2 regions of the Brevundimonas faecalis genome follow, and region 2 is predicted to be linked to the other one. Evidence: predicted binding sites of a transcription regulator. Region 2 holds the regulator's gene; the other holds the start of a gene.
What was found. Region 2 encodes HrcA, which represses chaperone genes, less so after heat shock. Its sites were predicted from a motif close to GTTAGCANTCNNNNNNNNNGANTGCTAAC; they were not measured.
Positions count from the first base shown of each region.

Region 1: groES (co-chaperone GroES) is a predicted target of HrcA. The motif match lies at 5,979-6,007, and genes of this name have one in related genera.

Region 1 is NZ_JBEPTF010000002.1:435,654-450,817, forward strand. It holds gene ABIE19_RS10105 (OmpA family protein) at 1-251, shown strand, start outside; gene ABIE19_RS10110 (protein-disulfide reductase DsbD family protein) at 356-2,575, shown strand; gene ABIE19_RS10115 (hypothetical protein) at 2,588-3,064, opposite strand; gene pgi (glucose-6-phosphate isomerase) at 3,227-4,834, shown strand; gene ABIE19_RS10125 (hypothetical protein) at 4,901-5,302, shown strand; gene ABIE19_RS10130 (YMGG-like glycine zipper-containing protein) at 5,363-5,815, opposite strand; gene groES (co-chaperone GroES) at 6,055-6,342, shown strand; gene groL (chaperonin GroEL) at 6,396-8,042, shown strand; gene ABIE19_RS10145 (LysR substrate-binding domain-containing protein) at 8,103-9,056, opposite strand; gene ABIE19_RS10150 (hypothetical protein) at 9,146-9,286, shown strand; gene ABIE19_RS10155 (leucyl aminopeptidase) at 9,401-11,044, shown strand; gene greA (transcription elongation factor GreA) at 11,057-11,533, opposite strand; gene ABIE19_RS10165 (BaiN/RdsA family NAD(P)/FAD-dependent oxidoreductase) at 11,584-12,810, shown strand; gene ABIE19_RS10170 (M28 family metallopeptidase) at 12,907-14,556, shown strand; gene ABIE19_RS10175 (serine hydrolase domain-containing protein) at 14,605-15,164, shown strand, end outside.
Region 2 is NZ_JBEPTF010000007.1:5,485-20,648, reverse strand. It holds gene dnaK (molecular chaperone DnaK) at 1-1,558, opposite strand, end outside; gene ABIE19_RS17045 (alpha-ketoglutarate-dependent dioxygenase AlkB) at 1,868-2,494, shown strand; gene ABIE19_RS17040 (dienelactone hydrolase family protein) at 2,568-3,473, shown strand; gene grpE (nucleotide exchange factor GrpE) at 3,543-4,121, opposite strand; gene hrcA (heat-inducible transcriptional repressor HrcA) at 4,163-5,251, opposite strand; gene rph (ribonuclease PH) at 5,303-6,028, shown strand; gene ABIE19_RS17020 (hypothetical protein) at 6,096-6,476, shown strand; gene ABIE19_RS17015 (dipeptidase) at 6,495-7,622, opposite strand; gene ABIE19_RS17010 (MarR family winged helix-turn-helix transcriptional regulator) at 7,687-8,217, opposite strand; gene pnp (polyribonucleotide nucleotidyltransferase) at 8,305-10,536, opposite strand; gene rpsO (30S ribosomal protein S15) at 10,803-11,072, opposite strand; gene truB (tRNA pseudouridine(55) synthase TruB) at 11,163-12,092, opposite strand; gene rbfA (30S ribosome-binding factor RbfA) at 12,096-12,560, opposite strand; gene ABIE19_RS16985 (DUF2459 domain-containing protein) at 12,625-13,392, opposite strand; gene ABIE19_RS16980 (hypothetical protein) at 13,329-13,853, opposite strand; gene infB (translation initiation factor IF-2) at 13,995-15,164, opposite strand, start outside.

The DNA of each region.
Region 1 (15,164 bases), on a different contig from region 2:
TCCAGGGCTGCGACGTCACCAAGGTACAGGTCCTGGGCCTGGCCGACGCCCGCAGCGGCACCGCCGCCGCCAACCAGACCCTGTCGGAGCGTCGCGCCCGCGCCGTCGCAGAGGTCCTGGCCGCCGCCGGACTTCCCGCGCCGGCCTTCGAGGTCGAGGCCGCCGGCGCCGACGGGGCCCGGGTCAACGGCGTCAACGATCCCCTGCGTCGCCGCACCGAGGTCCTGATCGAGGCGCGTCCCCGGCGCTGAGCCTCGGACAATCCGCCCATGCGGCGCCGGGTCGTGGACGGTGGCTGTCGGGGCAAGAGGCGACTAAGGTCCGGCTCGCTCTGAAACTCAGCGGTCCTTTCGTCTTGCGCCTTCTGTCCCTCCTGCTTCTCTGGCTGGCTCTCGCCGTTCCGGCCGTCGCGGCGCCCTCAGCCCTCGACCAGGCTCTGGCCGCCGGCGCGGCCGCATCTCCGGCCGGTCCCCAGAGGACCGAACGGATCGAGGCGGAGCTGGTCCCGATGAGCGCATGGGCCGCGCCGGGCTCGACCGCCGTGGTCGCCGTGCGCCAGAAGATCAAGCCCGGCTGGCACACCTATTGGCGCAACCAGGGGGATTCGGGCGGCCCGACCACGCTCGAATGGTCCCTGCCCGCCGGAATCAAGGCGGGCGACATCCTCTGGCCCCTGCCTGAACGGCAGAGGCTGCAGAGCCTGATGAACTACGGCTATTCCGACGTCGTCTTCCTGCCCGTGCCGATCGAGGTTCCCGCCTCGGCCCGTCCCGGCGAGGTCCTGTCCCTGCGCGCCACGGCGCGCTTCTTCGTCTGCAGCGACGAGATGTGCGTGCCCGAGGACCTGAATCTGGCGCTGAACCTGCCGGTGCGCGACGGTGCCGCGCCGCTCGATCCCCGCTACGGCCAGGCGATCCAGGATACGGTCGCTGCCGCGCCGCGCCCCGCAGGGATCGTCGCGCGCGCCGCCTTGGCCGACGGCCGGCTGACCCTGACGGCGAGCGGAGGGCCCCTGGCGAACGCCCGCCCGCGCTGGGCCTACTTCTATCCCTTCCAGGGCGGAATCATCGATCACGCCGCCGCCCAGTCCGGCGAGCGCGGCCCGCAAGGCCTGACGACGACGGTCGCGGCCGGGCGGAACCTGGTCGCCGAGGGCCTGACGGGACCGATCCAAGGCGTCCTGTCCACCGACCTGGGCGCCTGGGAGATCACGGCGGAACCGGGTGCGCCCCTCGCCGGCGTCGCTGGCGACGGCGGGATCGGAGACGGCGAAGGAGCTCAAACCGCCGGATCAACCGTCGACGCCGTCGGCTTCCTGCGCGCCGCCCTCTTCGCCCTGCTGGGCGGGCTCATCCTCAACCTCATGCCCTGCGTCTTTCCCATATTGGCGATGAAGGCGGCGGCGCTCAGCCGCTCGGCCCATCATCCGGTCGAGGCGCGTCGCGACGGCCTGGCCTTCCTGGCCGGGGTTCTGGCGACCTTCGTCGTCCTGGCCGGCGCCCTCCTGGCCCTGCGCGCGGGCGGCCAGGCCCTGGGCTGGGGCTTCCAGTTGCAATCGCCCGCCGTAGTCGCGGCCCTGGCCCTGCTGATGCTGGCCGTCGCCCTGAACCTGTCCGGCGTCTTCCATGTCGGATCGGGATTGCAGGGCGCCGGGAACGGCTCCTTGTCGCGCCTGCCCGGCGCCGTGGGCGCCTTCTTCACCGGCGTCCTGGCCGTCGTGGTGGCCGCACCCTGCACGGCGCCCTTCATGGCCCTGGCCTTGGGCGCGGCCCTGGTCATGCCCTGGCCCATGGCCCTGGCCGTCTTCGTCATGCTGGGCCTGGGCCTGGCCCTGCCCTATGTCCTGATCAGCTTCAGCCCGCGCCTTCTGGCCCGCCTGCCGCGCCCAGGTCCGTGGATGGAAAGCCTGCGCAACCTGCTGGCCTTCCCCATGTACGGCGCCGCCCTGTGGCTGGCCTGGGTCTACGGCCGTCAGACCGCCGACGCCCTGGCCCTGCTGTTCGGCGCCGGACTGATGCTGGCCCTGGCCCTGTGGCTGTTCGGCCGAGGCCAGGCGTCGCCCGATCGGGGCCGCGTGTTCGCCTCGGCGGCCGCTGCAGCCCTGATCCTCGCCCTGGGTCTAGGCGTCATAGCCGGTCGCGCGGCGCCCGCCGACCGCGCCTCAAGCGACAGCCGCCTGCCGTCCGCCCCCTGGTCCGAAACCGCCCTCCGCAACGCCCTGGCCGAAGGTCGTCCGGTCCTCGTCAACTTCACCGCTGACTGGTGCGTCACCTGCAAGATCAACGAGGGCGCCGCCCTGTCCTCGCCGCGCACGACCGAGGCCCTGCAGGCGGCGAACGCCGTCTATCTGGTCGGGGACTGGACCCGTCGCGACGACGCGATCACGGCCGAGCTGCAACGCCACGGCCGCTCGGGCGTGCCGCTCTATCTGCTCTATGCGCCCGGCAAGCCGGAGCCGCGCATCCTGCCCCAGCTTCTGACCGAGGGCGTCGTCGTCGACGCCCTGCGGACCGCCGCAAAAACGTTGATCGGAGCCTCAAGCAGCGCGAAGCGCGATAGGCCCCAAAGGCCCTAAACCATCCGCCTCTCAGACGGCCGGTTTAGGCGGCGAGGTGATGACCTCGACATTGTCGTTCAGCAGATAGGCCAGTTCTTCCAGGGCGACCTTCCGCTCGGCGGCGCCGGCCGCGCTTTCCACAGCCGCGACCTTCTTGGGCATGTCCTCGGAGATGCCGCGCAGGATGCATTTCAGGTCATTGTCCGTGCCGCGTTCCTTCAGCACCAGATGCCCCTGAAGGTCGCGAGCAGCCAGTTCGGCCGCCTGGGCCTTGAAGCCGGTGAAGGCGGCGCCGGTGAGGAAGCCCTCGGCCTGGGCGGCGTCGGAGGCGATCCAGCCGTCGACCACCGCCTTCAGCGAACCCGAGCGCGTCACCAGATCGGCGAACAGGGGCTCATGGGCGACCGAAACCGGCGCGTCGGCGGTGACCGGCGGCTGGGCGGCGGCTTCGGCCACCGCGGGATCGCTGAGCATGAGAACGGCGGCGAGCATCAGTCCGCAGGACATGGGCGGCATCCTTTCTTGAGCGACCGTCCGAGAAGACCAATTGGAAAACTCGGTTGAACCCGGCCGTTGATTGAACTCTTCTAGGCCTGAGCCGTAAACGAGGGCTTGCAAGCGCCGTACCAAATCACGGCCGGGCCGCGTGACGACCAAGGGGGAAGACATTTGACGCCGTACGCCGCCTGGGCCGAGCTGGAAGCCGCCGCCCGCCGGGACGCCGACGCCCGAATCGTCGATCAGTTCGCCGCCGACCCCGATCGCCTGTCGTGGATGACGCTCGATGCGGCCGGACTTCATCTGGACCTGTCCAAGCAGAGCTGGACCCGCACGGGCTTCGAGGCCGCTCTTTCCTTGGCGCGAGCCTGTGATCTGGAAAGCCGTCGCGCCGCGCTTTTCGCGGGCGAGGCCGTCAACTCGACCGAGGACCGAGCGGCCCTGCACCCGGCGTTGCGCGCGCCGGCCGGCGCCGATTTCCACGCCCTGGGCGCCCCGGTCTCCGCCCAGGTCGACGCCGTCCGCGCCGAAATGAAACTCTATGCCGAAGCCGTACGGTCCGGAATCGAGACAGGAGCAAGCGGACGCGCGTTCAAGACCGTGGTCCATATCGGCATCGGCGGCTCGGACCTGGGCCCCCGCCTGATCTGGGACGCCCTGCGCCCGCTCGATCCAGAGATCGACCTGCGCTTCGTCTCCAACATCGACTCGCGCGACATGGCCGAGGCCCTGACAGGACTGGATCCGGAAACCACCCTGATCGTCGCCGTCTCCAAGACCTTCACCACCCACGAGACGCTCGTCAACGCCGAAGCCGCCAAGGCCTGGCTGGCCGCCGCCCTGCCCGCTGCGGGCCTGGACAGGCACTTCATCGGCGTCACCGCCGCCCCGGAACGCGCCGCTGCCTTCGGGTGCGGCCGCGTCTTCGGCTTCAACGACTGGGTCGGCGGCCGTTATTCCCTGTGGTCGGCCGTCAGCCTGTCCTGTGCCATCGGCCTGGGCTGGCAGACCTTCCAGGGCTTCCTCGACGGCGCCGCCGAACTGGACCGTCACTTCCTCGAGGCCCCGATGGAACGGAACGCTCCCGTCCTCATGGCCCTGGCCCAGATCTATAATGTCGACGGCCTGCACCGCCCGACCCGCACCGTCGCCCCCTACGCCCACGCCCTGCGTCGCCTGCCCGCCTTCCTGCAGCAGTTGGAGATGGAATCGAACGGCAAGGGCGTCCGTCGCGACGGATCGCCGGTCGGACGTCAGACCTGCCCCGTCGTCTTCGGCGAGCCCGGCACCAACGGCCAGCACGCCTTCTTCCAGCAGATCCACCAGGGACCGCAGGTGGTCCCTGCCGAGTTCGTCATCGTCGCCTCGACGGACGGAACGAGCTCGGAAAGCCCTCTCTGGGCCAACGCCCTGGCTCAGGGCCAGGCCTTGATGCAAGGCAAGACCGAAGTCCAGGCCCGCGCCGAACTGATCGCCTCGGGCGCTTCGGACATCGAAGCCGACCGTCTGGCTCCCCACAGGACTTTTTCCGGAAACCGGCCCTCGACCGCCATCCTGATGCCGCGACTGACGCCCCGGACCCTGGGCGCCCTGATCGCCCTCTATGAGCACAAGACCTTCGTCGAGGGCGTCATCTGGGACATCAACAGCTTCGATCAATGGGGCGTCGAACTGGGCAAGGTCCTGGCCAGGGCCGTGCTGAAGGATGTGGCGGCGGGCGAACCTGGACCCGGCCTCGACCCCTCGACAGCCGCCCTTCTGACCCGCCTGCTGCGCTGACCTGGAACAGGTCCAGGAACCCGTCGACACCCAAGCCGTTTCGGCCCGGAAACCGGAGATACCCAGATGTTCAGATCCGCCTTCGCCCTGTCTCTCGCCGCCGCGCTTTGCGTCGCGCCCGCCATGGCCCAGGACCACGGCCGCACCGAGCGGATCCAGTTCGCGCGCGGAACATCCTCGACGACGCTGCATGGCAATATCCACGGCTATGACACGGTCGACTACGTCTTGGGCGCGCGCGGGGGTCAGACGCTCAATGTGCGACTGCAGTCCAGCAACGCCTCCGCCTACTTCAATGTCACGAAGCAGGGCGCGGACGAGGCCCTGTTCGTCGGCTCGACCTCGGGGAACCAGTTCTCGGGCCGTCTGCCGTCCAACGGCGACTATGTCGTCCGGGTCTATCTGATGCGCAACGCCGCACGGCGCGACGAGCACGCCAACTACACCCTGACCGTCGGCATCCGCTGAGGCCCGACATGAAAAAGGCCCGGCGTCGCCGCCGAGCCTTCAGTCATTGATCGCGAGAGACTACCAGCGGCGGTCGTAGCGATAGTCGCGGTCGCGGCGGTTCTGATGACTGCGCCATTCGCCCTGGTTCCGCCAGTAGCGACCGTCGCGATAATAGCCCCGTCGGTCGCCGTAGCGATCATTGTCGTAGCGGTCGTTGTAGTAGTCGCGATCCCACCGGCCCTGGTTCTGGTAGCAGCGCCCGCCGCGGTAATAGTCGCACCGGTTGCGGTCGCGGTCGTTGTCCGAAGCCACAGCGCCCAGGGCTGCGCCCGCGAGCGCGCCGCCCGCGACATAGCGTCCGTCGCCCTGGCCGATGATGGCCCCGGCCACGCCGCCGACGACGGCGCCCAGGACGGCGTCGCGGCCGGTGTTGTCGCGATCGCGGTCGCGATAGTGCTGGGCGGCGGCAGGCGTGCTCGCCAGCATCGTCAAGGCGACAGCGCCGACGCCGATCTTCGCAAGGGTCTTCATGGCGGGGCTCCTTTCGAAAGCCGGTTGATCCGTTGTCCCCCTTTTAGGAAGCTCCCGCTGAACGACCCCAAGGGGTCCCGTTCATATTCAAGTCATCTTGGACGCCGGAATTCGGCCGGCGCCGCCCTTGACGGTCTCCCGCCCTCCCCCTAACTCCCGTCGCGTTAGCACTCGGGGAGGGCGGCTGCCAAAGCCGCAGGTTCCGGGGCTTAAACCGACACCTATCAGGAGATCATCAGATGGCGTTTCGTCCTCTCGGCGACCGCGTGCTGGTCAAGCGCGTTGAAGAAGCTACCACCACCAAGGGCGGGATCATCATCCCCGACACGGCCAAGGAAAAGCCCCAGGAAGGCGAAGTCGTCGCCGTGGGCCCCGGCGTCCGTGACGAAGACGGCAAGCACGTCGCCCTGGAACTGAAGGCCGGCGACCGCATCCTGTTCGGCAAGTGGTCGGGCACGGAAGTGAAGATCGAAGGCGAAGACCTGATCATCATGAAGGAATCCGACGTCCTGGGCGTGCTGGCGTAAGCACCCGACGTTCGACGTTCTTCAATAGAAACATCTAGATAGGAGCTGCCCGCATGGCCGCTAAAATCGTAAAGTTCAACACCGACGCTCGCGACAAGATGCTGAAGGGCGTCAACGTCCTGGCTGACGCCGTCAAGGTGACCCTGGGTCCGAAGGGCCGCAACGTCGTGATCCAGAAGTCGTTCGGCGCCCCGCGCTCGACCAAGGACGGCGTCTCGGTCGCCAAGGAAATCGAGCTGGAAGACGCTTTCGAGAACATGGGCGCCCAGATGATCCGCGAAGTCGCCTCCAAGGCGAACGACAACGCGGGCGACGGCACCACCACCGCCACCGTCCTGGCCCAGGCCATCGTGCAAGAGGGCCTGAAGGCCGTCGCCGCCGGCATGAACCCGATGGATCTGAAGCGCGGCATCGACCAGGCCGTCGCCGTGGCTCTGGACGAGGTGAAGACCATCTCCAAGCCGGTCTCGAACAACTCGGAAATCGCCCAGGTCGGCACCATCTCGGCCAACGGCGACGCTGAAATCGGCGCCCTGATCGCCGAAGCCATGGCCAAGGTCGGCAACGAAGGCGTCATCACGGTCGAGGAAGCCAAGACGGCTGAAACCACCGTCGACATCGTCGAAGGCATGCAGTTCGACCGCGGCTACCTGTCGCCCTACTTCATCACCAACGCCGACAAGATGGAGGTCGCCCTCGAAGAGCCCCTCATCCTGCTCCACGAGAAGAAGCTGACCTCGCTGCAACCCATGCTGCCGGTGCTGGAAGCCGTGGTTCAGTCGGGCCGTCCCCTGCTGATCATCGCCGAGGATATCGAAGGCGAAGCCCTGGCCACCCTGGTGGTCAACAAGCTGCGCGGCGGCCTGCGCGTCGCCGCCGTCAAGGCTCCGGGTTTCGGCGACCGCCGCAAGGCCATGCTGGAAGACATCGCCATCCTGACGGGCGGCCAGGTCATCTCGGAAGACCTGGGCATCAAGCTTGAGACCGTCACCCTCGACATGCTCGGCAAGGCCAAGAAGGTCCAGATCACCAAGGACGACACCACCATCGTCGAAGGTTCGGGCGAGAAGGACGGCATCGAGGCCCGCGTCGGCCAGATCAAGCGTCAGATCGAGGACACCACCTCGGACTACGACCGCGAGAAGCTGCAAGAGCGTCTGGCCAAGCTGGCCGGCGGCGTCGCCGTCCTGCGCGTCGGCGGTTCGACCGAAGTCGAAGTGAAGGAAAAGAAGGACCGCGTCGACGACGCCCTGAACGCGACCCGCGCGGCCGCCGATGAAGGCATCGTCCCGGGCGGCGGCGTGGCCCTGCTGCAGGCCTCCAAGAAGCTGATCGATCTGAAGGGCGTCAACGCCGATCAGAACGCCGGCATCGCCATCGTCCGTCGCGCCCTGCAGGCTCCGATCCGTCAGATCTCCGAGAACTCGGGCGTCGAAGGCTCGATCGTGGTCGGCAAGGTCATGGACTCGAGCGACGCCTCGTTCGGCTTCAACGCCCAGACCGAAGAGTACGGCGACCTCGTCCAGATGGGCGTGATCGATCCGGCCAAGGTCGTTCGTTCGGCTCTGAAGTCGGCCGCCTCGGTCGCCGGCATCATGATCACGACGGAAGCCGCCATCGCCGACGCGCCCAAGAAGGGCGGCGCCGGCGGCGCCCCCGACATGGGCGGCATGGGCGGAATGGGCGGCATGGACTTCTAAGTCCAAGCCATCCGACGCTAAGACGACCGAAGGGCGGGATCGAAAGGTCCCGCCCTTTTTCTATGCCGGCGGGGCGCCCGCCTCCCCTACTTCCCGCCCCGCCAGCCGTGCGCTCTCGACCACCGCGGGGTCGGCGCGGGCGGTGTCCAGGGCCCAGTCGCGGAAGCGGGCGATCTTGGAGGTCAGGCGGCGGGCGGGCGGGTAGCAGAGCCAGTAACCCTCCGCCAGGGCGACCGTCTGTTCGAAGGGGCGAACCAGCAGGCCGCGCTTGATCTCGCGACCGTAGAGGATGGGCGAGCCCAGGGCCACGCCCTGGTCGCCGAGGGCGGCCGCCACCTCCATGGCCTGGTTGTCGGCGGTCAGGCGCGGCGGCGGAGCGGCGTCGGCGGGCGCCACCCCGGCGGCGGCGAACCAGGCGGCCCATTCGTCCGGCTCCCCCACCAGATGGGCGCGCTTCAGGTCCGCCGGCGTCTTCAGGTCCAGCCGGTCGCGCATGGCGGGGCTGCACAGGGGGGTGAAGACAGCGGGCATCAGGAAGCGGCTCTCCAGCCCCGGCCACCGACCCGAACCGAAGCGCAGGGCCACGTCCAGGCCGTCGGCGCCCAGGCTGGACAGGGTCGGGCTGGTGTCCACCCGCACCGCCAGATCGGGATTGGCCAGTTGGAAAGCCCCCAGCCGCGTCGCCAGCCACTGGGTCGCCAGGGTCTGCAGGGTGGTGACGGCCAGCACGCCCTGATCGGCCTCGACCACATCGGCCACGGCGCGCCGCAACAGGGTCATGGCCTCGATCGAGGCCGTGGCCAGCCGCTCGCCCTCCGGCGTCAGCGACACCTGCCGCGTCCCCCGCACGAACAGGGCGCGGTCCAGCCTCTGCTCCAGATCGCGGATGCGCCAGCTGACCGCCGCCTGGCTCATGCCCAGGGCCTCGGCGGCGCGGGTGAAACTGAGCAGGCGCGCGGCGGTCTCGAACACGCGCAGGGCGTCGACGGGGATGCGGGACAGGACATCATTCATAAGCAAACCTTATGCGTAGACCCCATCGTCTCGTTTGTTCTCCTCCCGCGTCAACCGCATATTCAACTCACACGAAAGGAGGACGACCGATGGAAAACATGTACCGCACTCATAAGGAACCCGCGTGGGGCTGGATCGGCGCCCTGCTGGAGGCCCGCCGACTGTCGAGGCCGGTCGCGACCAAGCCCGCCGCCGCGCCCAAGCTGCGCCCCGGCCGCGTCGCCTGCTGAGGCGGGACCGCGACACGGCGTCGCGGCGCGCCCTTCCCTGACGGGAACGGTTTGCGCCGCTTCGACGACCCCGGCCATAAACGCCCCTTCATCGCCATGAGGGGGCTCCGACCGATGCGCCGCACCAAGACCGTTCCGACCTTCGCCGCAGCCGCCGCCCTGGCGGCCGTCAGCCTGACCGTCGTCCTGCCGGCGCAGGCCCAGTCGCGTCAGACTCCGTCGCATCAGGCGGCCGCCGACCTGACGCCGCGCGCGGTTCCGGCCGCGCAGCGCGCTGTCGCCTTCGTCGCCGCGCCGGGTCAGGCCTCGGGCGCCCTGGTCCTGCCGCTGGGGGCCGAGGCCGATCTGGCGACGCGCGGCGCCGCCCTGACCCCCGCCGTGCGCGAGGCCGTGGCCGCCGCCCTGGGCGCCGCGCGCTTCGACTACAAGGCCCGCCAGACCCTGAGCCTGCACGGCGTGGGCGGCTGGGACCGCGTCCTGGTCGTCGGCCTGCCGAGCGACGCCAAGGCCGCCGACGTCCAGGCGGCCGGGACCGTGGCGGGACGCGCCCTGATCGCGCAGCCGGGCGCCATGACCGTCCTGACCGGAGGCCTGTCCGCCGACAGGGTCGCCGAACTGACGACCGGTCTGGGCCTGGGCCAGTACCGCTCCGACCTGCACCGCACCACCGGCCGCGACGTCCCCGCACCCGGCGGGATCGCCGTGGTCGCCGACGACGCTCCGGCCGCCCAGGCCGCCTGGCGCCGCGGCGCGGCCCTGGTCGAGGCCATGGCCTGGACCCGCGACATCTCCAACGAGCCCGCCAACGTCGTCTATCCCGAGAGCTTCGTGGAGCGCGCCCGCGCCGCCTTCGCCGGAGTTCCCGGCGTCGAGATCGAGGTGCTGGACGTGCCCGCCATGCAGCGCCTGGGCATGGGCTCGCTGCTGGGCGTCGGCCAGGGCTCGCCGCGTCCGCCCCGCCTGCTGGTCGTGCGCTACAAGGGACAGGGCGCGCCGGCCGGCGGCCCCGTCGCCCTGCTGGGCAAGGGCATCACCTTCGATTCCGGCGGGATATCCATCAAGCCGGGCGCCAACATGGGCAATATGAAGATGGACATGTCCGGCGCGGCCAGCGTCGTCGGCGCCGTCCTGGCCCTGGCCAAGGCGGGCGCGCCGGTGGACGTGACCGCCGTGGCGGCCTTGGCCGAGAACATGCCCGACGGGAACGCCATCCGGCCCGGCGACGTCCTGACCACCATGAACGGCCGCACCATCGAGATCATCTCGACCGACGCCGAGGGGCGGCTGGTCCTGGCCGACGCCGTGGTCTGGGCCGACACCCGGCTGGACCCCGCCGCCATCGTGGACGTGGCCACCCTGACCGGTTCGGTCGGCGGCGCCCTGGGCAACGACTATGCGGGCCTGTTCAGCCGCCACGACGCCCTGGCCGACCAGCTGAGGGTCGCGGGCGACGCGACGGGCGAGCGCCTGTGGCGCCTGCCGCTGCATCCCTCCTATGTCGGGGCGACCGGCTCGACCATCGCCGACATCAAGAACTCCGGCGAGGGCGGCGCGGGCGCGGGGACCGGCGCCCACTTCATCGGCTACTTCGCCCGGCCGGAGACGCCCTGGGCCCACCTGGACATCGCCAACATGGCCTATGGCGGCGCCAGCGACGTCAAGCCGGCGGGATCGGCGGGCTTCAGCGTGCGCCTGCTGGAACGCTTCGTGCGCGACTTCCAGCCCGTGGCGAAGGAAAAGGGGACCGGCGGCTACTGAGCCGCCGCGCCTTCAGTCGACGGCGACGATCTCGACCGCCTGGCCCGCGACCGTCGCCTCGTCGCCGACCCGCTTGCCCATCAGGGCGCGGGCCAGGGGCGAGACGTGGCTGACGCTGCCCTTGGCGGGGTCGGCCTCGTCCTCGCCCAGGATGCGCCAGGTCTGGGTGCGGCCGTCCTCGCGTTCGATGGTCACGGAGCCGCCGAAGCGCACCCGGCCGTCGGGCGTCGTCTCCAGAAGCTGGGCCGAGGCCCGTCGCGCCGACCAGTAGCGCAGGTCGCGCGTGGCGCGGGCCATGGCGGTGCGGTCCGCCTCGATCGAGCCTTGCATCTGGGCCTTGGCGTAAGCCGCCCGGGCCGAGGCCAGCTCGGCCTCGATCAGGGCCAGGCCCTCGGGCGTGACATGGTTGGGATGGGGCGAGATCGGGCGGTCCACTAGGTCGGCGGCCGTGGCTTCCAGATCTTCTTCTCGGGTGAAGGCGACGCTCATGAGGACAGAGCGTATGCCGTTCGCGGACGTTCCGGTCTAGGAAGGCGATGATGATCGACGCCCCCTCCTCCGCATCTCCGACCGTCGCCGTGATCGGGGCGGGCCCCGCCGGGCTGACGGCGGCCGAACGCCTGGCCGAAGCCGGGATGAAGGTCGTGGTCCACGAGCGGATGCCGTCGGCGGCGCGGAAGTTCCTGATGGCCGGGCGGGGCGGGCTGAACCTGACCCATTCGGAAGCGCGGGAACCCTTCCTGAACCGCTACGACGCCCCGGCGCGGGACCGCGTCGCGGCCTGGCTGGAGGCCTTCTCGCCCGCCGATCTGGTCGCCCGGGTCGAGGGCCTGGGGCAGGAGACCTTCGTCGGCTCCTCAGGCCGGGTCTTTCCCAAGGCCATGAAGGCCTCGCCCCTGCTGCGGGCCTGGCTGGCGCGGCTGGAGGGGCTGGGCGTCGAGGTCCGCACCCGGTCCTGCTGGAAGGGGTGGCGGGACGGCGCCCTGGTCTTCGACACGCCCGAGGGCGAGCGGCTGGAACGGCCCGACGCCGTGGTCCTGGCCCTGGGCGGCGCCAGTTGGGCCAGGCTGGGGTCGGACGCCGCCTGGGTTCCGGCGCTGGAGGCGGCGGGCGCGGACATGGCCCCCTTCCGTCCCGCCAACGTCGGCTTCGAGGTCGCCTGGTCGCCCCTGTTCCGCGAGCGGTTCGCCGGAACCCCGCTGAAGGGGATCGCCCTGAGCCACGCCGGGCGCAGGGTGCGGGGCGAGGCCATGATCGCCGTCTATGGGATCGAGGGAGGCGGGGTCTACGCCCTGTCGGCCGGGCTGCGCGAAGCGATCGGACGCGACGGGTCGGCGCCTCTGTCGCTGGACCTGAGACCCGATCTGGAAACCGAGGCCCTGGCCCAGCGTCTGTCGCGGCCGCGCGGCAAGGACAGCCTGTCCAACTGGCTGCGGAAGGCGGCGCGCCTGGACGCCGCCTCGGTCGCCCTGCTGCGCGAGGCCGGTCCCCTGCCCGACGCCCCGGACGCCCTGGCGCGCCGCATCAAGGGGGTCGAGCTGGCGCTGTCCGCGCCCCGGGGGCTGGAGCGGGCCATATCCTCGGCCGGCGGGGTCCGGCTGGAGGCGGTGGACGAGCGCCTGATGCTGAAGGCGCGGCCGGGCGTCTTCCTGGCGGGCGAGATGCTGGACTGGGAGGCCCCGACAGGGGGCTATCTGCTGCAGGCCTCCTTCGCGTCGGGGGTTGTGGCGGCGGACGGCCTGCTGGACTGGCTGCGCCGTCGCTGACCCACGCCAAGGCCGATCGATGGCGGCCGGGGTCGACAGGAGAGGTTTCAGGGGGCAGCGTGAGAGCAGTACCCGTCGTCGCAAGAGTTCCCGCCCATGCCGATCTTCCGCTCCGCCGCCCTTCTGGGTCTGACCGCCGTCCTGATGAGCTCCGCCTCGGCCCTGGCCCAGACCGCGCCGGGCAGGGTGGACCCGGCCCGGCTGAGCGAGGCGACGCGGGTCCTGGCCTCGGACGCGTTCGAGGGACGCGGGCCGGTGTCGCCCGGCGAGGACCGCACCATCGAATGGCTGACCGAACAGTTCCGGGCCCTGGGCCTGGAGCCCGGCGGTCCCGACGGAGCCTGGGTCCAGGTCGCCCAGGTCAGCCGCACCCGCCAGGACGGACCGGCGACCATCAATGTCACGACCCCGAGCGGGACCACGAAGCTGGAGCGGCCCACAGACGTCATCGTCTCGTCCGACCGGCCGGTGGAGCGCATCAGCCTGACCGACGCCCCCCTGGTCTTCGTCGGCTACGGCGTGGATGCGCCCGAGCGGGGCTGGGACGACTACAAGGGGGTCGACCTGACCGGGAAGATCATGCTGGTCCTGGTCAACGACCCGGACTTCGGCGCGCCCGAGGGCCATCCGGTCGCGGGCAGGTTCGACGGCCAGGCCATGACCTTCTACGGGCGCTGGACCTACAAGTTCCAGGTCGCGGCGGCCCACGGGGCGGCGGGCGTCCTGGTCATCCATGACACGCCGGGGGCGGGCTATCCCTGGTCGACGCTGCAGAATTCCTCGACCGCGCCCAAGCTGGACATCGTCCGCGCCGACCCGGACAGGGAGCGCGTGGCCGCCCAGGGCTGGATCCAGGGGGCCGTGGCCGAAAGACTGTTCCAGGAGGCCGGTCTGGATTTCGAGGCGCTGAAGGCCCAGGCCCGCACGCCGGACTTCCGTCCCGTGGCGCTGGACGGCGTGACCCTGTCCATCGACTTCGGCCAGAAGGCGGACCGGGTGCAGACCCGCAACGTCATCGGCCGCCTGCCCGGAACCACCCATCCCGACGAGACGGTGATGTTCGGCGCCCACTGGGACGCCTATGGCCGGGCCACGCCCAAGAACGGCGACGACATCTACAACGGGGCCGTGGACAATGCGACCGGGGTGGCGGCGGTGCTGGAGCTGGCCCGCCTGTTCGCCGAGGGGCCGCGCCCCGAGCGCTCGACCGTCTTCGTCAGCTGGGCGGCGGAGGAGACGGGCCTGCTGGGGGCCGAATACTACGCCGCCAACCCCGTCTGGCCGCTGGAGACGACGGTGGCCAACATCAATATGGACAGCCTGCTGCCGGGGACGGAGATCGATCCGAACATCGTGGTCATCGGGGCGGGCAAGAACGATCTGGACGACCGGCTAGCGGTCCTGGCGGCGCGCGAGGGGCGGCGGCTGATCCCCGACCCGGCGCCCCAGGCGGGCGCCTTCTATCGCTCCGACCACTTCCCGCTGGCGAGGAAGGGCGTGCCCGCCCTGTTCGCCGCCGCGGGCTTCACCGGCCACAACGCCGCCAGCCGCGACTATGTGGCCAATCGCTATCATCAGCCCACGGATGAATGGACGCCGGAGTGGAAGATGGACGCGGCGGCGGCCGATGTTCAACTGCTGTACGAGGTCGGCGCCGCCCTGGCCAATTCGCGCGACTGGCCCGCATGGAAGCCGGGCGACGAGTTCGAGGCGGCACGGAACGCCACGGCCGCCGCGCGCAGGTGATCGGTCGCGGCCCGTGACCTGAACCGCCCGACGCGCTAGACCCCGATCATGACCGACCTGCCCGAAATCCACGGCTTCTGCCCGCCCCGCTTCAACGCGGTGAAGGACGCCTTCGCCGCCAACTTCGTCGACGCGCCCGAGGGGCTGAACGAGCTGGCGGCGCGGTTCAGCGTCGTCATCGACGGCGAGGTGGTCGCGGACCTGTGGGCTGGATCAGCGGACACGGCGGGACGGACGCCCTTCACGGACCGGACCCTGGTTCCCGTCTTCTCGACCGGCAAGGCGGTGATGGCCCTGATGATCGCGCGCTGCGTGGAAAGGGGCCTGCTGTCCTATGAGGACCGGGTGGCCGACCACTGGCCGGCCTTCGGCGCGGCGGGCAAGGACCGGCTGACCGTCGGCCAGCTGATGAGCCACCAGTCCGGCCTGCCGGGCTTTTCCGACGGGGTGGAGCCGGCCATTTGGTTCGACCGCCAGGCGGTGCTGGACAGGCTGGCGGCCCAGACGCCCCTGTGGGAGCCGGGGACGGCGTCCGGCTATCACCCGATCACCATCGGCTATCTGGCGGGCGAGCTGTTCCGCATCGTCGACGGACGGACCATGGGTAC
Region 2 (15,164 bases):
CCGCAGCATTGGCCTCGGCTTCCTTGACCATCTTGTCGATGTCGGCGTCCGACAGGCCGCCGTTGGCCTGGATGCGGATCGACTGCTCCTTGTTGGTCGCCTTGTCCTTGGCGGTGACGTGGACGATGCCGTTGGCGTCGATGTCGAAGGCGACCTCGATCTGCGGCATGCCGCGCGGCGCCGGCGGGATGCCCATCAGGTCGAACTGACCCAGGACCTTGTTGTCGGCGGCCATCGGGCGCTCGCCCTGGAAGACCCGGATCGTCACGGCCGACTGGTTGTCGTCGGCCGTCGAGAAGACCTGGCTCTTCTTGGTCGGGATGGTGGTGTTGCGTTCGATCAGCGGGGTGAAGACGCCGCCCAGGGTTTCGATGCCCAGGGTCAGCGGGGTCACGTCCAGCAGCAGCACGTCCTTGACGTCGCCTTGCAGAACGCCGGCCTGGACGGCAGCGCCCAGGGCCACGACCTCGTCAGGGTTCACGCCCTTGTGCGGCTCCTTGCCGAAGAACTTCTTCACCGCTTCCTGCACGGCGGGCATGCGGGTCATGCCGCCGACCAGGACCACCTCGTCGATGTCCGCAGCCTTCAGGCCGGCGTCGGCCAGGGCCTTCTTGCACGGCTCGATGGTGCGGATGACCAGGTCCTCGACCAGGGCTTCCAGCTTGGCGCGCGACAGCTTGATGTTCAGGTGCAGCGGGCCCGAGGCGTTCATGGTGATGAAGGGCAGGTTGACCTCGTACTGGGTCGTCGAGGACAGCTCCTTCTTGGCCTTTTCAGCCTCTTCTTTCAGGCGCTGCAGGGCCAGCTTGTCCTGGCGCAGGTCGACGCCCTGCTCCTTCTTGAACTCGTCGGCCAGGTAGTCGACCAGGCGCAGGTCGAAGTCCTCGCCGCCCAGGAAGGTGTCGCCGTTGGTCGACTTCACCTCGAAGACGCCGTCGCCGATCTCCAGGATCGAGACGTCGAAGGTGCCGCCGCCCAGGTCGTAGACGGCGATCTTCTGACCGTCGTTCTTCTCAAGGCCGTAGGCCAGGGCGGCCGCGGTCGGCTCGTTGATGATGCGCAGGACTTCCAGGCCGGCGATCTTGCCGGCGTCCTTGGTCGCCTGACGCTGGGCGTCGTTGAAATAGGCCGGGACGGTGATGACGGCCTGGGTCACGGTCTCGCCCAGGTAGGCCTCGGCGGCCTCCTTCATCTTGCCCAGGGTGAAGGCCGAAACCTGCTGGGGGGAATAGTCCTTGCCGTGGGCCTGGACCCAGGCGTCGCCGTTCGGGCCCTTGACGATGTCATAGGGCACCATGCCCTTGTCCTTGGCCACCACCGGATCGTCGAAGTTGCGGCCGATCAGGCGCTTGATCGCGAAGAAGGTGTTGGCGGGGTTGGTGACGGCCTGACGCTTGGCGGGCTGACCCACCAGCACTTCGCCGCCGTCCTGGATCGCCACGACCGAGGGGGTGGTGCGGGCGCCTTCGGCGTTCTCGATGACCTTGGGGTTCTTGCCGTCCATGACGGCGACGCAAGAGTTGGTGGTGCCGAGGTCGATGCCGATGATCTTGGCCATGAGCTTGTCTTTTCACTCCTTGCGGCGGGCGATGCGGCGGCCTTCGATGAAGCACCGCGCGTGACCGCCCCCTGTTGGGCTTGCTTAGCCTTTCCGGTGCGTCCGGTCGGGCGGGTTGAATGGTTTCGGTCGAAAGCCCCAAACGAAGCGGGGTTTCTTCCAGACTGGCCCGGATATGGGAAAGACCGCAGGGGCTGCAAGGGTTTCGTGCGGTTCGGGGCGGATTCGGCGGCGTTTCCGCGATGAAGAGGGCGAGAAGCCTCATCCGGCCCTACGTGTCGTCTTCTCCCGGCAGGAGAAGGGTCTTAGATGGCGAGCATGTCCTCGCCCCGCGAAACCCCGACCGGCCTGCCCGGCTTTCGTCTGTGGCCGGGCGCGCTGGATGCGGCGGCGCAGGCCGTCCTGCTGGATCAGGTGCTGGCGGCGGCGCGGACGGCCCCCTTCTATCGTCCCGTGACGCCGGGCGGGCGGCCCTTTTCGGTGGAGATGACGGGCCTGGGGCCGCTGGCCTGGGTCTCGGACCGGGCGGGCTATCGCTACCAGCCGACCCATCCGGTCACGGGCGAGGCCTGGCCGCCCATGCCGCAAGCCCTGCTCGACCTGTGGGACGCCCTGACCGGCTGGCCCGTTCCGCCCGACGCCTGCCTGGTCAACCTCTATCGCCTTGATGCGAAAATGGGTCTGCATCAGGATCGGGACGAGGCCGATCTGACCGCGCCCGTCCTGTCGGTGTCCCTGGGCGACACGGCGGTGTTTCGCATCGGCGCGGCCGAGGGCGGTCGGACGCAGAGCCTGAAGCTGGCCTCGGGCGACGTCTGCGCCCTGACGGGACCGGCGCGGCTGGCGCGGCACGGGATCGACCGGCTGCTGGCGGGGTCGTCTCAGTTGGTGCCCGGCGGCGGACGGATCAATCTGACCCTCAGACGCGCCCGCTGATCGGGACTCGACGGCGACGTCAAAGCCGGGTCACAGTCGCCGCCTCATATCTGAAGCCGCACGGAGACCCGCGATGACCCTGATCACCCGGCCCGAGGGCCTGAGCGCCGACCAGATCGCCCCCAGCCGCCGCAGCCTGGGGGTCGCGGCTCTCGGCGGCGTCGCCTTCGCCGCCTACGCGCCCGCCGCCGTGAGCCAGTCGGCCCAGCCGGTCACGACCGACGGCGCGGGCCTGACGACCGCCGTCGTCTCCTATCCCGCCCCGGACGGCTTCGAACTGCCGGCCTATGTGGCGCGGCCGGAGGGCCAAGGCCCCTTTCCCGTGGTCGTCGTCGTGTCCGAGATCTTCGGCGTGCACGAATACATCCGCGACGTCTGCCGCCGTCTGGCCAAGGCGGGATACGCCGCCGTCGCCCCCGCCTTCTTCGTCCGCGTCGAGGACCCGGCGCCGCTCAGCGACATGCAGGCCGTCATGCGGATCGTCGCCGCCGCCGGCTATGAACAGGTGATGGGCGACGTGGGCGCGACCCTGGACTGGATCGGCGCGCAGGCCTGGGCCCAGTCGGAGCGGGTCGGAATCACCGGCTTCTGCTGGGGCGGCAAGGTGGTGTGGCAGGCCTGCGCCCGCTTCCCCGCCCTCGACGCCGGCGTCGCCTGGTACGGCCGACTGGCGCCCGCCGCCACGGCGACCGAGGAGCAGAAGACGGCGGGCCGGCCCTGGCCGGTCGATCTGGCCGCCGAGCTGAAGGCCCCCGTCCTGGGACTCTACGGCGGTCAGGATGCGGGCATCCCCCTGGCCAGCGTCGAGGCCATGCGCGCGGCCCTGGCCCAGGAGGGCGCGGCCGGAAGCGAGATCGTGGTCTACGACGACGCCCCGCACGGCTTCCACGCCGACTATCGCGCCAGCTATCGCGAGGCGGATGCGAAGGACGGCTGGCGGCGGTTGCTGGCCCTGTTCGAGGCGCGCCTGAAGGCCTGATCCCCGTCGGACATGAAAAAGGCCCGGAGCGAACGGCTCCGGGCCTTTCCAGTTTCACGGGCGCAGCGCTCACGCCTTGGCGTCGAAATTCCCGCCGGTCGTATTGGCTTCCGAATAGGCGCCGCCGGCCGCCGGGCCGGAGCCCTTGGCGGCGACCGCCACCATGGCGGCGCGCACGGTGCGGCCGAACAGGGCGTAGCCCGGTTGCAGGGTCTGGATCACCGTGCCGCCCGGCACCGTGTCCGAGGGCTGTTCCATCACGGCCTGATGCAGGTGCGGGTCGAAGGCGTCGCCCGGCGCCGGATCGACGCGCGTCAGGCCGTTGGCCTCGAAGGCCGACAGCAGGGATTTCTGCGTCAGCTCCAGGCCCGTGACCATAGCGGCGGCGGGACCTTCGGCGTCCTTGGGCGCGGACTGCAGGCCGCGTTCCAGGGTGTCGGCCACGCTCAGCAGGTCCTTGGCGAAGCGCTGGATGGCGTAGGCGCGGGCGTCGTTCTGTTGCGTCTCGGCGCGGCGCTTGATGTTCTCGGCGTCGGCCACGGCGCGCAGGGCGCGGTCCTTCCACTGGTCGCGCTCGGCGATCAGGGCGTCGACCACGGCCATGTCGCCGTCTTCGGCGCTTTCGGCGTTGAAGTCGGCCTCGCCCATGTCCTGCTCGAGTTGGTCCCGGGTCTCGTCGTTGATGTCGTTCACGTCTCTTGTCCGTCCAGAATCCGGCCCAGCACCCGTGCGGTGTAATCCACCAACGGAATGACGCGGGCATAGTTCAGTCTTGCAGGGCCGATGACGCCGACGGCGCCCAGCATCCGCTGCCGACCCGTCATATAGGGCGCCGCGATCACGGCGGAACCCGAAAGCGAAAACAAGCGTGTTTCGGCGCCGATGAAGATGCGCACCCCCTGGGCCGCGCCGACCCCGTCCAGCAGGCCGATCAGCTGTTCCTTCTGCTCCAGGTCGTCGAACAGGACGCGGACCCGTTCCAGGTCCTCCACGGCCTGGGCGTCCTGCAACAGGTTGGCGCGGCCGCGCACGATCAGGGCGCGTTCCCGTTCGCCCCCGCCCGACCAGGCGGCCAGACCGTCCTCGACCAGACGGGCGGCAGCGGCGTCCAGCTCGCGCCGGGCGGCCTCCAGTTCGGCGCTCATTTCCGAGCGGGCCTCGGCCAGAGGCCGGCCTTTCAGGCGGGCGTTGAGGAAGTTGGAGGCCTCGGACAGGGTCGAGGGCGTGACCCCGGCCGACAGGGGCATCAACCGATTCTCGACCGTGCCGTCGTCCGCCACCAGGACCGCCAGGGCCTGGTCGTGGCCCAGAGCGACGAACTCCACATGCTTGACGCCCGCGTCGCGCACCGGGCTGGCGACGATGCCCGCCCCGCCGGCCAGACCGGACAGCAGGTTGGTGGCGGCGTCCAGGGCCTCTTCGAAGTTGCGACCCTTTCCTGCCAGGCGGGCGTCGATCTCGCGCCGCTCCTCCTGGCCCAGGTCGCCGATCTCCAGCAGGCCGTCGACGAAGAGGCGCAGGCCCGCATGGGTCGGGACCCGTCCCGCCGAGGCGTGCGGCGACGCCAGAAGCCCCGCCAGGGTCAGGTCCTGCATGGTGTTGCGGATCGAGGCCGGCGAAAGCGCCACCCCGCCCCGCGACAGGGTGCGGGAGCCCACGGGCTCTCCCGTTTCCAGATAGGATTCGACGATGCGGCGGAAGATGTCGCGCGCACGGGCGTCCAGGGTCGTCAGACCTGCGGTCGCGCCGCCGAACGGGGAAGGATGAGGGGCATACAGGCTCACGGTTTCAGGATAAGCACGCCCAGCCCTGGTTCCAAGGAAGATCAAATGCGCCCGTCCGAACGCACCCCCGAACAACTCCGCGCCGTCACGCTCGAGACCGGCGTCAATCGCTACGCCGAGGGCTCCTGCCTGGTCAGCTTCGGCCACACCAAGGTCCTGGTCACCGCCTCGATCGAGGAGAAGGTGCCGGGCTGGATGCGCAACACCGGCCAGGGCTGGGTCACGGCGGAATACGGCATGCTGCCCCGCGCCACCCATACGCGCGGCCGCCGCGAAGCCGCCGCCGGCAAGCAGTCGGGCCGCACCCAGGAGATCCAGCGCCTGATCGGCCGCTCCCTGCGCGCCGTGGTCGATCTGAAAGCCCTGGGCGAGCGCCAGGTCCTGATCGACTGCGACGTGATCCAGGCCGACGGCGGCACGCGCACCGCCTCGATCACCGGCGCCTGGGTGGCCATGGCCTCGGCCCTGAAGCACCTGACCGACGAGGGCGTGCTGAAGACCGATCCGATCCTTGATCAGGTCGCGGCTGTTTCGTGCGGCATCTTCAACGACCTGCCGGTGCTGGACCTCGACTATGAGGAAGACTCCGCCGCCGAGGCCGATTCCAACTTCGTCCTGACCGGCGGCGGCGGCATCGTGGAAATCCAGGCCACCGGCGAGAAGCGCGGCTTCAGCCGTCCCGAGTTCGACCGCCTGTTCGAACTGGCCGGGATGGGCTGCGCCGAGTTGTTCGCCCTGCAGCGCGCGGCCCTGGACGCCGCCGGACGATAGGTCCTTTTCCCGGAGCCGGATCGGGGTCATCGTCCCTGGCAGGCGAACCCCCGATCCGGAGCCCCGCATGACCCGACCGTCCCTCATCCTCGGCGCCGCCCTGGCCACGGCCTTGCTGGCGGTCCCATTGGCGGCCTGTCAGCCGCGTCCTGAAGCGACGACGCCCGCACCCGCGCCTTCGACCCCGCAGGTCCGCGAGCCTGAGGCCCGTCTGCCCGAGGGACCGGAGATGGCGCCCCGTCCCGTTCCCCTCGACGAGCGCCCCTGCCGCGAAACCCTGGGCGAGACGGCCTCCGCCCGCCTGGTCCAGCGCTGCATCGCCGTCAGCCCCGCCACGCGCCCGCCTTGCAACGCCGCCAACCCCTGCGACCTGATCCAGGGCGAGATCGATCGGTCATGCGCCATGTACGGGCCGGACGAGCAGAAGCCGAAGGAATGCGCCGCCTGATCCGAGCTTGAGCCCGACTCAGGTCCGCCAGGTCTCGGTGAAGACGCGCTGGAAGTTGGCGCCGAGCACCTTTTCGACGACGCGAACAGGCTGGCCGCGCTCCAGCAGGGCGCGGGCGATGATCTCGGGTCGGTCGGATCGGTTCAGACCCGTGACGAAGGGCGGGCGGCCTTCGCCCGGCGCGGACACGCCCGCCGCCTTGCGGGCGGCGATGGAGGCGTCCCATTCCGCCATGCTTTCCGGCGAGGTGTCGAACGGGGTCAGGATGGCGTCGCTGCCGATGCCGACGTGGTCCTCGCCGCACACCGACAGGGCGTGCAGCATGTGGGCCATGTAGTCGTCCAGCGACTGCTGCTCGGGGCCGGCGCTGATGTAGCTGAGCCCGTAGATGCCGACGACGCCGCCGCTGTCCGCCACGGCGCGCAGAACCGCATCGCTCTTGTTGCGGGGATGGGCGTAGGCCGAATAGCAACCGGCGTGGGTGATGGCTGCGGGCCGGGCGGAGGCGGCCACGGCTTCCAGGCTGGAGCGTTCATCGGCATGGCTGAGGTCCAGCGTCACGCCGCAGGCGTTCATGCGGGCGATCGCCTCGCGTCCCAGGGCGGTCAGGCCGGTCGAGGGCTGAGGCGCCATGACGCCCGAGGCGAAGGGCGAGACGCCGTTATAGCCGAGTTGCATAACCCGCACGCCCAGGGCGCTGAAGTGGTCGACGTTTTCCGGCTTGCCATCCAGCATGCCGGCGTCCTCGAACGAATAGACGACCCCGACCCGCCGGCTTCTCTTGGCGACCAGCAGGTCCGCGGCCGTCGTGATCTTCATATAGACCTCGGGGCTGAGCGCGATGGCCTTGTCGAAGGCGGCGATGTCGGTGTTGACCGCATCATACGTGCCGGACGATCCGCCGATGGTCATCTTGAAGGCAGTCAGGCCCGAGTTCAGCACCTCGGCCGCCGTGGCGCGATCCAGAGGCGCGGCGTCGTCGAACGGGCCGACCAGATTGCCGTCGATGACCATGGCGTTTCGATACAGCCGTGCGATCGCGTCGTCCGTCGCCGGCTCCGCCTGCGAGGCGCGTACGGCGCCGGGCGAAAGCGCTGCGGCGGCGGAGGCCGCAAGGAAGGCGCGTCGGTTCGTGTTCCAGCTCATCCTGTCGCCCTCATCGCACGTGGTTCGTCCACGAAACGAATGTGTAGGCAGCTACGTATTTTCGTCAACCGGCCTTTGAAGGCAGGCCTGAGATTCGATCGCTGATGCGGTCGAACATGGATCTCCGCGCCAGGGCGTCGTCGAGCCGGTCGAGCGCCGCCACGACGTCGCCCGCCTCTTCGTTGAGTTCGGCGGCGACCTCGTTGAAGGCCTCCCACAGGGGCGTCATCTGTTCGACCAGGGCGTCCCCGGCCGGCGTCAGGGACAGGGTGCGTCGCCGGGCGTCCGCAGGGTCGGGCGCGGAGCGGATGATCCCCGCCCTTTCCAGCGAACGACACGACTGACTGACCGAGACATGGGTGATGCGCAAGGCCGCCGCGATCTCGCCGACCGTGGTGGGGCCCTGGAGGATCATCTGGTTCAGGACGCCGAACCAGCGCTGTTCGAACGTCAGGCCGCGAACGGCGTAGATGCGGCCGCCGTCGCTGTCGATCCGGTCCGACAGCCGCCGCAGCCGGGCGCCGAGGGCCTGGCCGCCCTTATCGCGGCTGTAGTCGCCAGAGTCGCCGTCGCGCCCGTCTTCATCCTGGGTCATGCGCCACAGTTACCGGCAGAACCACAGACGCAAAAGGCCCCGCCGTCGCCGGCGGGGCCTTCTTCAGTTCAGCCGTGAGGCCGAGGCTTAGTCGCGACGGCGACGGCCGCGATCGCCGCCCCGGTCGCCGTCACGCTTCGGACGGCCGCCGGTGTCTTCCGACAGCGGGGCTTCACCGCGTTCAGCGCGCTCGGCGTTGATCTTGTCGGTGATGTCCTCGCCGGTTTCCTGATCGACGACCTTCATCGACAGCTTGGTCTTGCCGCGATCGTCGAAGCCCAGGAACTTGACCTTGACCTCCTGGCCTTCCGACAGGACGTCGGCCGGGTTGGCGACGCGTTCCAGAGCGATCTGGGACACGTGGACCAGGCCGTCGCGCGCGCCGAAGAAGTTCACGAAGGCGCCGAAGTCGACGACCTTCACGACCTTGCCCGAGTAGATCGCGCCCACTTCCGGCTCGGCGGCGATGGAGTTGATCCAGGCCTTGGCGGCTTCGATCTTTTCCTGCTCGTTGGCGGCGATCTTGATGGTGCCGTCGTCGCCGATGTCGATCTTGGCGCCGGTCTTCTCGACGATCTCGCGGATCACCTTGCCGCCCGAACCGATCACTTCACGGATCTTGTCGACCGGGATCTTGATGGATTCGATCTTCGGCGCGAACTCGCCCAGTTCGGTGCGGGCGCCGTCGATGGCCTTGTCCATCTCGTCCAGGATGTGCAGGCGACCGGCCGAAGCCTGGGTCAGGGCCTGCTTCATGATCTCCTCGGTGATGCCGGGGACCTTGATGTCCATCTGCAGCGAGGTGATGCCTTCACGCGAACCGGCGACCTTGAAGTCCATGTCGCCCAGGTGGTCTTCGTCGCCCAGGATGTCCGACAGGATGGCGAACTCGCCCGAGGGCTCCAGGATCAGACCCATGGCGATGCCCGAGACCGGACGGGCCAGCGGCACGCCGGCGTCCATCAGGGCCAGCGACGAACCGCAGACCGTGGCCATCGAGGACGAGCCGTTGGACTCGGTGATCTCCGACACCAGGCGGATGGTGTAGGGGAAGTCTTCCTTCGACGGCAGCATCGGACGGATGGCGCGCCAGGCCAGCTTGCCGTGGCCGATTTCGCGACGGCCCGGCGAACCCATGCGGCCCGCTTCACCGACCGAATAGGGCGGGAAGTTGTAGTGCAGCAGGAAGGACTCTTTGTAGGTGCCCGTCAGGCTGTCGATGTACTGCTCGTCCTCGCCGGTGCCGAGGGTGGCGACGACCAGGGCCTGGGTCTCGCCGCGCGTGAACAGCGACGAACCGTGGGTGCGCGGCAGGACGCCGACTTCCGAAACGATGGCGCGGACCTTGTCCAGGGCGCGGCCGTCGACGCGGTGGGCGTTCTCGATGATGTCGCGACGCAGGACGTCGGCTTCGCATTCCTTGAAGGCGGCCGAGAACTTGGAGCTGTCGACGCCCTCGGGGTTCTCGTCGGTCTTCACCAGGGCGGCGGCGGCGGTCTTCTTGGCCGCGTCGACGCCCGAGCGGCGCTCATACTTGCCCGGGTGGGCGTAGGCGGCCTTGATGTCCTCGCCGACCAGCTTCTTGATCGAGGCGACGACGTCGGAGTGGTCCTCGGCCTGGAAGTCGAAGGGCTCCTTGGCGGCGTGCTCGGCCAGGTCGATGATGGCGTCGATCACCGGCTGCATGCCGGCGTGAGCGAACATCAGGGCCTTCAGCATGGTGTCTTCCGAAAGCTCCTTGGCTTCGGATTCGACCATCATCAGGGCGTCCTGGGTGCCGGCGACGACCAGGTCCAGAGCGCTTTCGCCCATCTGGTCGATGGCGGGGTTCAGCACCAGTTCGCCGTCGATCATGCCGACGCGCGCGGCGCCGATCGGACCCATGAAGGGCACGCCCGAGATGGTCAGGGCGGCCGAGGCGGCGACCATGCCCAGGATGTCGGGGTCGTTCTCAAGGTCGTGCTGCAGCACGGTGACGATGACCTGGGTCTCGTTCTTGAAGCCCTTGACGAACAGGGGGCGGATCGGGCGGTCGATCAGGCGGGAGACCAGGGTCTCCTTCTCGGTCGGACGGCCTTCACGCTTGAAGTAGCCGCCGGGGATCTTGCCGGCCGCGAAGGTCTTTTCCTGGTAGTTGACCGTCAGGGGGAAGAAGTCGAGGCCGGGCTTGGGCGCGCGGCCGTAGACGACGGTGGCCAGAACCACGGTCTCGCCGTAGGTCGCCAGCACGGCGCCGTCGGCCTGACGGGCGATGCGGCCGGTTTCCAGCGTCAGCGGGCGTCCGGCCCACTCGATCGTCTTGCGTTTGATGTCGAACATTTTTCTTCTTTCGTGTCCCGCGGGCGTATTCCCGTCGGGCGTGTGCGGAGCGTCAGGCCGTTCAGTCCTGCGGTCCCCGTTGACCTGGCCACGACGTCGCGACCGGGCGGGTGATTGAGGACCGGATTCGAGGCCCTCGCGTCGGTTGCGCCGGATATCAGGACCCGCGGCGCGCGGGCTTCAAGCAAAGCTTGTCTCAGGAGCGGAACGAGGCGCGGACGGAACCGTCCGCGCCTCGCATGAATCCGATCCGCAGCCGGGGCGCCTTAGCGACGCAGGCCCAGCTTGGCGATCAGAGCGACGTAGCGCTCGCGATCAACCTTGGTCAGGTGGTCCAGAAGACGACGACGCTGCGAGACCATCTTCAGAAGGCCGCGGCGCGAGTGATTGTCTTTCTTGTGGGTCTTGAAGTGCTCGGTCAGGTTGGCGATGCGTTCCGACAGGATCGCGACCTGCACTTCGGCCGAACCGGTGTCGCCCGAGGAGCGAGCGTTGTCGGCGATGACTTCGGCCTTGCGTTGAACCGTAATCGACATCGGGAGTCCTTTCTGGCCCTATCGCTCGCCTCGCGGAGGCTCGCTGCTTGAGGGCGTTTAAGACCCTTTCGGCAGACACGAAGTCTGCGTTCAGGAGAGGTTGAAAACACGGTCGGGTTCAAGCCGACCGGCCCTGAGGTTGCAGAGCGCGACCAGGGTTCCGCCCTCGAAAGCCGAAACCAGTCGAGATCCGGCGAGCCGGGTCTTGAGCGTTTCGATCTGTCGGGGGAGCAGAAGGATCGGCCGTCCCTGCCTCAGAGAGAGGGCGTCCTGATCCGTCACGGCCAGCTCCGGGATGTCGTCCAGAGCGGTCGAAACGGGCAGCAGGCCCTCCGAGGCGGCGCCCTTATGCGCCAAATCCTCCAGAAAATCCAGCGTCACGGCGTTCTCGACGCTGAAGGGGCCCACGCGCTCGCGCCGCAGAGCCGAGACATGGCCCTCGGCGCCCAGGACGGCGGCCAGGTCGCGGGCCAGGGAACGGACATAGACGCCCTTTCCGGTCCGCATCGTGATCTCGACGTGATCAGCGTCCGCCGCGTCGGTCACGGCCGCCTCGTGGATGGTCACGCGACGGGCCTGAAGCTCGACCTCGATCCCTTCGCGCGCCAGGTCGTAGGCGCGCTCGCCGTTGACGCGGATGGCCGAGAAGGCGGGCGGAACCTGGTCGATCTCGCCGACGAAGGCCGGCAGGGCCGCCTTGACCGCCTCGACCGAGGGCCGCACGTCCGAGCGGGCGATGATCTCGCCCTCGCGGTCGATGCTGTCGGTCGAGATGCCCCAGTGGATGGTGAAGCGATAGACCTTCTGCGCCTCCATCATGAAGGGCACGGTCTTGGTCGCCTCGCCCAGCGCGATGGGCAGGATGCCCGAGGCCAGGGGGTCCAGGGTCCCCGCATGACCCGCCTTCTGGGCGTTGAACAGCCGACGGATCTTGGTCACCGCCTCGGTCGAGCCCATCTCATAGGGCTTGTCCAGGCAGATCCAGCCGTTGACGATGTCGCCCTTCTTGCGCCGGGCCATCGCTTAGTCTTCGCCCTGATCGTCGGTCTCGGCGTCGACATGCTCGACGTCGGCGCGAACGCGCGGATCGCTGAACAGCCGGTCCATGTGACTGGCCGCGTCGAAGCTCTCGTCGTGGCGGAAGCGCAGGTCCGGCGTGAACTTCATGTCGATGTGGCGGCCCAGCTGGCCGCGCAGGAACTTGGCGTGGGCGTTCAGCGCCTTGATGATCTCGCTCTCATGGCCCGCCGTCACGGCGACCTCGACGCCGGCGCCCAGGGGTTCGACGAAGCAGGTGGCGTGCTTCAGGTCCGGCGACAGCCGCACCTCGGTCACGGTGACGGAGACGCCCGCCAGGGCCTCGTCGTGGATTTCATGCTCGCGCAGGACGTCGACCAGGGCATGGCGGATCAGTTCGCCGGCGCGAAGCTGGCGCTGCGACGGCCCCTGGGGTCCCGTGGCGTTGCGGGTATGCTGCTTGCGGCTCATGGCGCGCCTCCTGTGGTCGCTCGCCGGGGATCGGACGCCGGCTGAAAAAGCGAAGGGGCGGGGTCTAGTCGCGGATGGGCTTCAAGTCCAGAGCGGCGGCGTCGCGCGCCGCCCGCATCACCTCGCCCGAGGTCAGGGAGCGATAGGGCCGGATGGACAGTCCGGCAGCGTTCAGCACCTCGGCCGTCCAGTGATTGCAGAGCCTGACGATGGAGAAGCGCTCGCGGCTGCGGAAGAAGACGGCGTCGTCCGTCTTGCGGCGCGCCGAGACGATCGGAGCGCCGGCGGCGTCGACGCTCAGCGAGGCCTTAATGCGCGCGCGCATGGCCCGGGCGCCCGCCTGCGACAGGCGCAGGGTCACGCGACGCGAGGCGTCGGGCCAGGCGGCCGGATCGGCCCGCGTCGGATCGAGCATGACCACGGAGGGATTGCCGCCGGGTCGGAAGAAGGCCCGTGCGCCGTCGGGCAGGCGGTCGCGAATAGGGCTCTGATCCACATAGAAGACGGCGTCGCCCCAGCCGACCAGAATCCAGTCGCCCGGCGCCAGCCCCTTGGCCGCGCGGGCCAGGGCGTCGTCTCCGGTTTCGAGCAGGCTGCGCGGCACGGCCAGGTCCGTGTGAAAACCGTTGTCGAGCAGACGGACCGTCACGCCGGCCTCGCCGGTCCCGGCCGGAAAGAGATCGGGGTCGCCGGGCCGCGTCGTCGTCCACAGCCCCAGCGCCAGACCGATCAGGGCGGCGACCAGGAAGCGGAACCAGACCATCCGCGTCAGTTGGGGCCGTAGGCGGCGGGCGTGTCGCGCGCCGGGCCGGCGCCCTGCTGCGTGGCCCATTCGCCGCGATAGTCATAGTTCAGCTGGACGCAGTGCCGATAGCCGCCGTCGCTCCAGCGGCCCACCGCCTGCATGGACATGGGACGGCCGGCCCGGACCCGGCCGATCACCATCCAGGCCGCGTCGGAACCGGGACACAGGGCGCGCGCCAGGCCGCGCCCGTCGCCTTCCTGCACGATCTCGTAGAGTCCGCCGTCGCTCGAGCCCGCCGGAAGAACGCGACGCACGGCATCGGGTCCGCCCTGGGAAAAGCGCGCCGATCCGCGCGAGGTGCTGGAAAAGAGGTTGCGGACCTCCGTCGCGCCGAACAGGCCCCGCGCGACCTCAAGCGTCACGCCGCGCGTCAGGGCCTGGGTCGTCCGGTCGCGGGCGTCGAAGGCCAGGAAGCGGGTGTCGGCGACCGCGCTTCCAGCCAGGGCCGAGGCGGCGAGAAGAACCGAAAGCAGGATGTGGCGGCGCATGAAGACCCCGTCGATGAACACGCCCCCCGGCGACGCGACGACCTTAGAGCATGATGGTTTCAGACGGAACCGGAATGGACGAAGGGCGCGGCCCCTTTCGAGACCGCGCCCTCAAACGCCTGGATGAAGGTTTCAAGCGCCCTAGTCGAGAGTGCGCTTGATCTCCTCGACCGTGAAGCATTCGATGTAGTCGCCTTCCTTGATGTCCTGGAAGCCCTGGAACTGCATGCCGCATTCCTGGCCCGAGAGCACTTCGTTGACCTCGTCCTTGAAGCGCTTGAGCGTGTTGAGCACGCCCAGTTCCAGCACCACCACGTCGTCGCGGATGATCCGGACGCGGGCGCCCTTGCGGACCACGCCTTCGGTGACGCGGCAGCCGGCGATCTTGCCGATCTTCGAGATGTCGAAGACCTGCAGGACCTTGGCGTTGCCCAGGAAGGTTTCGCGCTGGATCGGCGCCAGCATGCCCGAGAGCACGCCCTTCATGTCGTCCAGCAAGTCGTAGATGATCGAGTAGTAGCGGATCTCGACGCCTTCACGATCGGCCAGTTCACGCGCCTGCTTGGAAGCACGGACGTTGAAGCCGAGGATCGGCGCGCCGGCCGACTTGGCCATGTTGACGTCGCTCTCGGTGATGCCGCCGGCGCCGTGCATGACGATGCGCGCGCGCACCTCGTCGTTGCCCATCTTCTCCAGCGAAGCGGCGATGGCTTCGCCCGAACCCTGGACGTCCGACTTGATGACGACCGGCATCTCCGAGATCTTCTTGGAGCCCAGCTTGGCCATCATGTCGGCCAGCGACACCTGGTTGATGCCGCCCGTGGCCTTCTCGCGCTTCTGACGCGCGCGGAACTCGGTCAGCTCGCGGGCGCGGGCCTCGCTCTCCACCACGGCGAAGATGTCGCCGGGGGTCGGGGCTTCCGACAGACCCAGGATCTCGACCGGAACCGAGGGACCGGCTTCGGTCAGTTGGGCGTTGCGCTCGTCCAGCAGGGCGCGCGCCTTGCCCCAGGCGGAGCCGGCCACGACGATGTCGCCGCGCTTCAGCGTGCCGCGCTTGACCAGGACGGTCGCGACCGGGCCGCGGCCCTTGTCCAGCTGGGCCTCGATGACCACGCCCTCGGCCGAACGGTCGGGGTTGGCGCGCAGGTCCATGACCTCGGCCTGCAGCAGGATGGCGTCCAGCAGGCCGTTGAGGTTGATCTTCTCCTTGGCCGACAGCTCGATGATCTGAGTGTCGCCGCCCAGGGATTCCGCGATCACCTCATATTGCAGCAGCTCGTTGACGACCTTCTGCGCATTGGAGTCGGG